2 regions of the Pseudomonas lurida genome follow, and region 2 is predicted to be linked to the other one. Evidence: predicted binding sites of a transcription regulator. Region 2 holds the regulator's gene; the other holds the start of a gene.

Region 1 (4,418 bases), 3.5 Mb from region 2:
CCAGCTTGAACACCAGCTTGGCATCAAGAATGAACAATGCGGTGCCGCGCAGCGGCTTGATCTTGACCAGGTTGAGGCTGGTCGGCACGTACAGCGAGTGCACGTACTCGCCAAACTTCATCACCTGCACGCCACCCACGGCCACGTCCGCCGAGCGGCGCAGCATGTTGAACATACTGATCCGGGTATAGCGGGCGAAACGCTCGTTGATCATCTCCAGGGTCGGCATGCGTCCACGGACGATGCGATCCTGGCTGGTGAGGTCATAACTTTTGACGCTGCCGGGCTCGGCAGCCATTTCGGTCTGTACCAGACCATCGTCCACGCCATGCAGCAGCGCGTCGATTTCATCCTGGGACAGCAGGTCTTGCACGGCCATGTCGTGATCCTACTGCAATACGAAGTTAGTGAAGAGCGCCTGCTCGACCACGACTTTGCCGAGTTCCTTCTGGGCCACTTCCTGCACGCTGGCAGTGACCTTCTGGCGCAGCATTTCCTGGCCCACAGGGGTGGCAAGTGTGTCGAAGCTCTGGCTGGAGAACAGCATCACCAGGTTGTTGCGGATCACTGGCATATGCACCTTGAGGGCGTCCAGGTCCGACTGGTTGCGCGCCAGCAAGGTGATGCTCACCTGCAGGTAACGCTGACGACCGTTCTGACTGAAGTTGGCGACAAAGGCCGGAAGCATCGGCTCGAAGATTGCCGGTTGCTTGACGTTACTGGCGGTTTCGGCGGCGGGTGCCGGTTTGCTAGCGCTGCTGTGCATGATGTACCAGGTGCCACCTATCGAGGCGCCGATGGCCAGGAGCAAGCCCAGGACTATCAACAGGATAAGCTTGAGCTTACCTTTGCCTGCGGGTGCTTTTGCTGCGTCGTCGCTCTTCGCCATGCCAATAATCCGTCACTATTCGGGGATTCATAGATCTACGGAAAGGCAAGAGCAAGTGTTATGCCAGAGTTGTCTGGCAACCGGGGAAGATGGGGCACCATCAATCATTTGTGGGAGCTGACTCACCGCCATCGCAGGCAAGCCAGCTCCCACACTGAGCGTGTTTTGACAGGGATCAGGCGTAGTAGTCGACCGCGCTGGAGCCGATCACGGTCGACGTCACCGGCGTCACGGCTTCAGCCACATCAGCGTGGTTGCCGCTGTCGCCATTATCACCGCCGCGCCCCCCGCTGCTGCTCACGCCACGAGTCTGGGCCTGCTGTTGCTGTTGTTCCTGGCCACGGGATTGGTCGGATACGTTGACGTCCACCTGGCCCATCCCCTGCTGGGCGAACATCTCCCGCAAGCGGCCCGACTGGCTTTCCAGCGCTTCACGCACCACCGGGTGGGCGCTCATGAAGTTGACCTGGGCCTGCTGGTCGGCAGTCATGTTGACCTTGATATCCAGGCGACCGAGCTCAGCCGGCTGCAACTGGATCTCCGCCGACTTGAGGTTGGCACTGGACAGGTACATCACACGGTTGACGATTTCGTCGGTCCAGCCGCTCTGGTGCATGGCCAGCGGCGCATTGGCCACGGGCGGCAAGGCGTTGGCGGTTTTCGGCGTAGCGGCCTGGGTCAATGCGGCCAGGCGATTGGCGAAGTCATCCACACGGGTATCGCTGCTGGCGTTCTTCAGGTCCTTGAGACCGTCCTCGATCAGCCCGCTGAATGCCTTGTCGCCGCCCTGGTCGGTGCTGTCCTTGGTGGCTTGCTGGTCGACCATATTGGCCAGGCCGGCGGCAAAATTCTGCGCGGCGGTCGGCTGATCCTGAGTCGGCGCCGGCGCGGTTTTCGCCGGAGCCTGACTGCTGGCCGACACATGCCCGCCCTGCTCCATCGCCAGTCGCACGGCCGGCATGGCGTCGAGGGGATCGGCTTCCGGGTCGAAGGCCGGCTTGGCCTCCTCGGTCGCGGCGACCGGCGCTGCAGCCACCGGCTGGGCTTTCTCATCCTTGGCGGTGGTGACGGGCGCCGGGGTCTCGACCGGCACCGGCACAGCCACCGGGGTGACGGCGGCAATCAATGCCGGGTCGACCACCGGGTCAGCGGGAGGCTGCTGCACCAGCGTCGGATCGGTAGGTGCGTCGTCATCCTTGCTGGCACTGTCGTCGGTACTGGCCGGCGGCTTGGCAGGCAAGGTATTGCCGCTATCGGCAACCGCTGGCGTGCTGGCGGCAGGCTTGTCGTTGCCTGATGCCGGCTTGGCGCTGGCGTCGGACGACTTGCCCGCGGTGGGTTTGGACGCGTTGTCGTCGGCCTTCGCCGTGGGTTTGGAGGCCTGGTTGGCAAACACTTGAGCGAAGCCAGGGCCCTTGTCCCGTGGGTCCGCAGCCACAGCCGGTGAGTTGGCGGCGGGCGCTTGAGGCTTGGCCGCGGGGGCAGCCTGAAGGAGCGAATTCGGGGCGACTGGCATAGGTAAAGGTCTCCACTGCATGGGGATCGGGGATGCAGTATCTGGAGGTAGAGCAAGAGTCGGGCCAGGTTTTGTGTGTATATCCATTATTTGGGCAACCATAGGTAGCCGTTACCGAAGAAACGGATATGTACACAATCAAACCTGAAACCGCTGCCGCTCCGACTCATACAACGGCTTCACCAACGCAAACTCCCGATCAATCTGATCGACCAGCTCCCCCAGATCCCCAACCGCAGACTCAACCGACTCAACCTCCAACCGCTGACACAACTGCGCCAACCGCACCGCCCCCAAGTTCCCACTGCTCCCCTTGAAGCTGTGCGCAATCCTTCCCAACGCCTTCGCATCATCCCTGGCCTTGCGCAGCGCTTCGACGCGCTTTTGGGAATCATCGAGAAAGGTATCGAGCAACTTGGGATATTCGCCTTCCATGACTTCCTGCAAACCCGACAGCACCTGCGGGTCCAGATGTAGATCAACCACTTGCTCGCTCCTTGATCAAGAATCGGCGGATTATGCCAGAGCGCCCCAGGAAAACTCCACGCAGACACTGCGCCCTCCATCGGACCAGCGTACATCGCTGCTCAACTGACGCACCAGGCTCAAGCCCCGGCCAGACAGGCGGTCGATACCCAGGGGCCGCGCCAGCACCTGCTCCACATCGAACCCCGGGCCACTGTCTTCGACGCGCAGGGTCAGCTTGCCGCCTGCCTCGGTCGGTACGACCTGCACATGCACGCGTATGTAGCCGCTATTGAGCTGCGCCAGGCGGTCATTACGCTGGCGGTAATACTCGGCGAACCCTCGTGCATCGCATTTGAGCCGTGAATCCAGGCCCAGCACGCCATGCTCCAGGGCATTGGAATACAACTCGGCCATCACGCTGTAGAGCGCCCCGCTCTGCTCCCGCAGGCCGTGGATCTCCAGCAATAGCTGCAGCAGGTACGGCAAAGGGTTGTAACGCTTTAGGGTCTCCGCACGGAATTCGAAACTCACCGACCAATCCAGCGGGCACGACTGCCCGCTGTCGGCATACAACGGCCCGGTGGCACGCAGTTGCTGGCCGGTGTGCAGGGTGATTTCCACCATGCTCACGTCATCCCGCGCCTCGCCTCGAAAGGCCGCCAGGGCCCGTTCAATGTCTTCAAACAAACGGTCAGGCTCGCGGTTGTCGGCGAACACCTGCTGCAAGCGTTCGGCGCCGAACAACTGGTCATTGGCATCGGCGGTATCCAACACCCCATCGGACAGCAGGAACACCCGATCGCCCAACGCCATGGGCCAGACTTCGGTGCGATCATCAAAGGCTTCGGCCGACAGCACCCCCAACGGCAAATGCCGTGACGCCAGCGGCGTGCGCTTGCCGGTGGCGACTTCATGCACATAACCATCGGGCATGCCGCCGTTCCACACCTCCACCACCCGCCGCTGCGTGCTCAGGCACAGCAAGGTGGCGCAGCAGAACATGTCCACCGGCAGGATGCGCTTGAGCTTGGCGTTCATCTCCCGCAGGGTCTGTGCCAGGCCGTAACCCTTGGCGGTCATGCCGTAGAACACTTCCGCCAGGGGCATGGCCCCCACCGCTGCCGGCAAGCCATGACCGGTGAAGTCTCCGAGCAGCACGTGCATATCGCCAGAGGGGGTGTAGGCCGCCAGCAACAGGTCGCCATTGAACAGCGCATAGGGCGATTGCAGGTAGCGGATATTCGGCGCGGCATTGATGCAACCGGAATGCGCGACCTTATCGAACACCGCCTTGGCCACCCGCTGCTCATGCAGGAGATAGCCGTGATGCTTGGCGATCAGGTCGCGCTGCTGCAAGACCGTGGCCTGCAACCGACGCAGGCGATCCATGGCATTGATCTTGGCGGCCAGGATCAGCTGGTTATAGGGCTTGGGTAAAAAGTCATCGCCGCCAGCATCCAGGCACTGGGCAAGCGCTTCGCTCTCGCGCAGCGACGTGAGGAAGATCAGCGGCACCAATTCTTCACCCGCCAATTGCTTGATCCG
Region 2 (4,418 bases):
ATCGATACGGCGACCAGGGGTTGCGCCAGTTCAGTGTGGATCAACGCGCGTTCCGCCAATTCCGGCAGCAGGCCGGCGGGCAGGTTATCAATGCAATAGAAACCGCTGTCCTCAAGAACGTTGAGGGCGGTGCTTTTACCCGAGCCGGAGCGGCCGCTGACGATGATCAAACGCATGATTACTGCCCGTTCTGTTCATCCAGGACAACCTGGTACAGCGCCTCGTTGCTGTTGGCACTGCGCAGTTTGTCGCGTACTTCCTTGCGGTCGAGCATGCTGGCGATCTGCCGAAGCAGTTCCAGGTGCGCATCGGTGGCAGCCTGCGGGACCAGCAGTACAAACAGCAGGTCGACCGGGGCACCGTCGATAGCGTCGAAATCGATGGGAGCGTCCAGGTGAAGCAGGGCGCTGACTGGGGTCTCGCAGCCTTTGAGGCGGCAGTGGGGAATGGCGATGCCGTTGCCAAAACCGGTGGAACCGAGTTTTTCACGGGCAATCAGAGCCTCGTAGACATCTTGCATTTCCAGTTCAGGCACTTCGCGGCTGATCAGGTTGGCAATTTGCTCAAGGGCTTTCTTCTTGCTGCCGCCCGGCGCGTTCACGAGGGAACGGCCGGGGGTCAGGATGGTTTCAAGTCGGATCATGGGGGGAGAGTTAACGACCTGTGCCCTGAAGCAGGCTCAGATTCTTTTCCTTATGCTTTTTAAGTTGGCGGTCAAGCTTGTCTGTGAGCAAGTCGATTGATGCATACATGTCTTCATGTTCGGCATTGGCGACCACTTCACCACCGGGTATCTGGAGGGTCGCTTCAATTTTCTGCTGAAGCTTGTCGACCTTCATGATGACCTGCACGTTGGTGATCTTGTCGAAATGTCCCTCAAGCTTCCTCAGCTTCAGCTCGACATAGTCGCGTAGTGGAGGGGTGACTTCTACATGGTGTCCACTGATGTTGACTTGCATACAGCTTCTCCTTCGTTGCCAGTGCATAAAGCGGCAGGTAGGAATACCTGCCACTGGAACGCTGTGGCCCGCCCGTCACATCAAACGCTTACGCTCGCTGGAAGGCGCGATCCCGAGGGACTCGCGGTACTTGGCGACGGTTCGACGGGCGACCTGAATGCCTTGTGCCTCCAGTAAACCAGCGATCTTACTGTCACTCAATGGCTTTTTCTGATTTTCCGCGGCAACCAGTTTTTTGATGATCGCGCGGATCGCCGTGGACGAGCATTCACCGCCTTCTGAGGTGCTGACATGGCTGGAGAAAAAGTATTTCAGTTCATAAATGCCCCGTGGGGTATGCATGAATTTCTGCGTGGTCACCCGCGAAATGGTCGACTCATGCATGCCTACCGCTTCGGCGATGTCATGCAGTACCAGCGGCTTCATCGCTTCGTCGCCGTACTCCAGGAAGCCGCGCTGGTGCTCGACGATCTGGGTGGCCACTTTCATCAGGGTTTCGTTGCGGCTTTGCAGGCTCTTGATGAACCAGCGGGCTTCCTGCAATTGGTTGCGCATGAAGGTGTTATCGGCGCTGGTGTCGGCGCGACGCACAAAGCCGGCGTATTGCGGGTTGACCCGCAGGCGCGGCACCGATTCCTGGTTCAGCTCTACCAGCCAGCGCTCGTTGTCCTTGCGTACGATCACATCCGGAACCACGTATTCGGCTTCGCTGGACTCGATTTGTGAGCCGGGACGCGGGTTGAGGCTCTGCACCAGCTCGATGACCTGGCGCAGGTCGTCTTCCTTGAGCTTCATGCGGCGCATCAACTGGCTGTAGTCGCGGCTGCCCAACAGGTCGATGTAATCGGTGACCAGGCGCTGGGCCTCGGCGAGCCAAGGGGTCTTGGCTGGCAGTTGGCGCAATTGCAGCAGCAGGCATTCGCTGAGGGAGCGCGCGCCGATACCGGCAGGTTCGAACTGCTGGATGCGGTGCAGGACGGCTTCGATCTCGTCCAGCTCGATATCCAGTTCAGGGTCGAAGGCTTCAAGAATCTCTTCAAGCGTCTCGTCTAGATAACCCTGGTTATTGATGCAGTCGATCAGGGTCACGGCGATCAGGCGATCGGTGTCCGACATCGGCGCAAGGTTCAGTTGCCACAGCAGGTGGCTCTGCAAGCTCTCGCCGGCGGAGGTGCGGGTGGTGAAGTCCCACTCGTCATCGTCACTGCTGGGCAGGCTGCTGGCGCTGGTCTGGTAGACGTCTTCCCAGGCGGTGTCGACCGGAAGCTCGTTGGGGATGCGTTCGTTCCATTCGCCTTCCTCGAGGTTGTCCACCGTAGGGGCGGATTCCTGGTAGGAGGGTTCCTGCACGTCGGAATTGGGTTTTTGCTCGATGTTATCGGCCAGCGGGTCTGCGTTATCGAAGTCGTCGCCTTCTTCCTGGCGTTCGAGCATCGGATTGGACTCCAGGGCCTCCTGGATTTCCTGTTGCAGGTCCAGGGTCGACAATTGGAGCAGGCGGATGGCCTGTTGCAGCTGCGGTGTCATCGTCAGCTGCTGGCCCATTCTCAGGACTAGCGATGGTTTCATGGCAGGGGCTTAACACCTTATTCGCCGGCGCAATGCGCCATCCACGACAGGGCGCGTGAGCGCCAAACATAAGCAAATTATATGCCTGATGTCGGGGGCTTTGCCTAGAGCGCGGTAACAATAAAAATCCGGAGGTTTTCATTGACTCCCGCGCACCTTGGCGAACGGCCGTGACACCACGGTGTTTACAGGCGGAACTCGTGACCCAGGTACACTTCCTTGACCAGTTCGTTGGCCAGGATCGTGGCGGAATCACCTTCGGCGATTAGCTGGCCATCGTTGACGATATAAGCGGTCTCGCAGATATCGAGGGTCTCACGGACGTTGTGGTCAGTGATCAGCACGCCAATGCCCTTGGCCTTGAGGTGATGGATGATCTGCTTGATGTCGCCCACCGAGATCGGGTCGACGCCGGCAAACGGTTCGTCCAGCAGGATGAACTTGGGCGCAGTGGCCAGGGCGCGGGCGATTTCCACACGGCGACGCTCACCACCGGACAGGCTCATGCCGAGGTTGTCGCGGATATGGTTGATGTGAAACTCCTGCAGCAGGCTTTCCAGCTCCTTGCGGCGGCCGTCTCGGTCGAGCTCCTTGCGGGTCTCGAGGATGGCCATGATGTTATCGGCGACCGACAGTTTGCGGAAGATGGACGCCTCCTGCGGGAGATAGCCGATACCGGCGCGGGCGCGGCCGTGCATCGGCTGGTGGCTCACGTCCAGATCGTCGATCAGTACGCGGCCCTGATCCGCCTGGACCAGGCCGACGATCATGTAGAAACAGGTGGTCTTGCCGGCGCCGTTGGGGCCGAGCAAGCCGACGATCTGGCCGCTGTCGATCGACAGGCTGACGTCGCGCACGACCTGACGGCTTTTATAGGCCTTGGCCAGATGCTGGGCTTTCAGGGTTGCCATTACTCGGCCTTCTTCTTCGGCTGGATAACCATATCGATGCGTGGGCGCGGCGCGCTGAGCTTGCTGCCAGTCGCGCGGCCGGCGTTGGCAACCTGTTTCACGGTGTCATAGGTGATTTTCTCACCTTCCGTAGAGTTGCCATCGGGGCTGAGTACCTTCGCCTGGTCGATCAGGACAATGCGGTTCTGCTGGGCGTGGTACTGGATGGTCTTGCCGTAGCCCTTCATGGGGCCGGTATCGGTAGCAGACTGCTTCTGTTCGAAGTAAGCCAGGTTGCCTACCGACGTCACCACGTCGATATCGCCCGATTGGGTGCGCGTCAGTGTCACCGTGTTGCCGGTGATCTTCATCGAACCCTGGGTGATGATCACGCCGCCGGTGTAGGTGGCGACGCCTTGCTTGTCATCGAGCTGCGCGTCGTCAGCCGAGATGTGGATCGGTTGCTGGCTATCGTTCGGCAGAGCCCAGGCGCTCACGCTTCCCAGTGCTGCGCCCAGACCGAGCAAAATAGGGAGAGTTTTAACGAGCCTCATACTGTCCTCTTACGTTCGATAGCAGGTGTATCCTGCTTTCTTTCAAATACGCTTTCATTCCCTTGCCAGTCGATACACCGCCAGCGCCGTCGATTCTAACGTCTTGCTCGGTCTGCGCATATTGCTTCTGCGGGAATACGGTCATTCGACTGGTGGTAATCACGGTCTCACGCTTTTTATCGTCGGTACGCGCAACGCGCACCGAGTCGATCAGTTCCACCTCGGTACCGTCCGGGTTGACCTCGCCACGCTTGCTGGTGACGTGCCATGGAAACTCGGTACCCCGGTAGATATTCATGTCCGGGTTGGTCAGCAGGGTGACTTCGCTGGCCTTGACATGCTCAACCTTGTCCGAAGTCATTTCGTACTGCACCTTGCCATCTGGCAGGAACTGCACGCTCTTGGCATTGGTGGCGTAATAGTCGATAGCGCTCTCGTCAACCTGC

Evidence for each region. The regulator sigma-54, encoded in region 2, starts transcription at its own class of promoters, with help from an activator protein. The targets are predictions, from matches to a motif close to ANTGGCATNNANNTTGCTNT.
Region 1: the regulator sigma-54 is predicted to act here: its motif matches at 2,455-2,474, upstream of ATH90_RS20360 (flagellar hook-length control protein FliK).

Annotation. Positions count from the first base shown of each region.
Region 1 covers NZ_PDJB01000001.1:4,506,512-4,510,929, forward strand. Annotated here, with positions in the region: gene fliM (flagellar motor switch protein FliM) at 1-379, opposite strand, end outside; gene fliL (flagellar basal body-associated protein FliL) at 389-889, opposite strand; gene ATH90_RS20360 (flagellar hook-length control protein FliK) at 1,065-2,405, opposite strand; gene ATH90_RS20365 (Hpt domain-containing protein) at 2,544-2,891, opposite strand; gene ATH90_RS20370 (ATP-binding SpoIIE family protein phosphatase) at 2,922-4,418, opposite strand, start outside.
Region 2 covers NZ_PDJB01000001.1:1,040,444-1,044,861, forward strand. Annotated here, with positions in the region: gene rapZ (RNase adapter RapZ) at 1-176, opposite strand, end outside; gene ptsN (PTS IIA-like nitrogen regulatory protein PtsN) at 179-643, opposite strand; gene hpf (ribosome hibernation-promoting factor, HPF/YfiA family) at 654-959, opposite strand; gene ATH90_RS04665 (RNA polymerase factor sigma-54) at 1,035-2,528, opposite strand; gene lptB (LPS export ABC transporter ATP-binding protein) at 2,714-3,439, opposite strand; gene lptA (lipopolysaccharide transport periplasmic protein LptA) at 3,439-3,972, opposite strand; gene lptC (LPS export ABC transporter periplasmic protein LptC) at 3,959-4,418, opposite strand, start outside.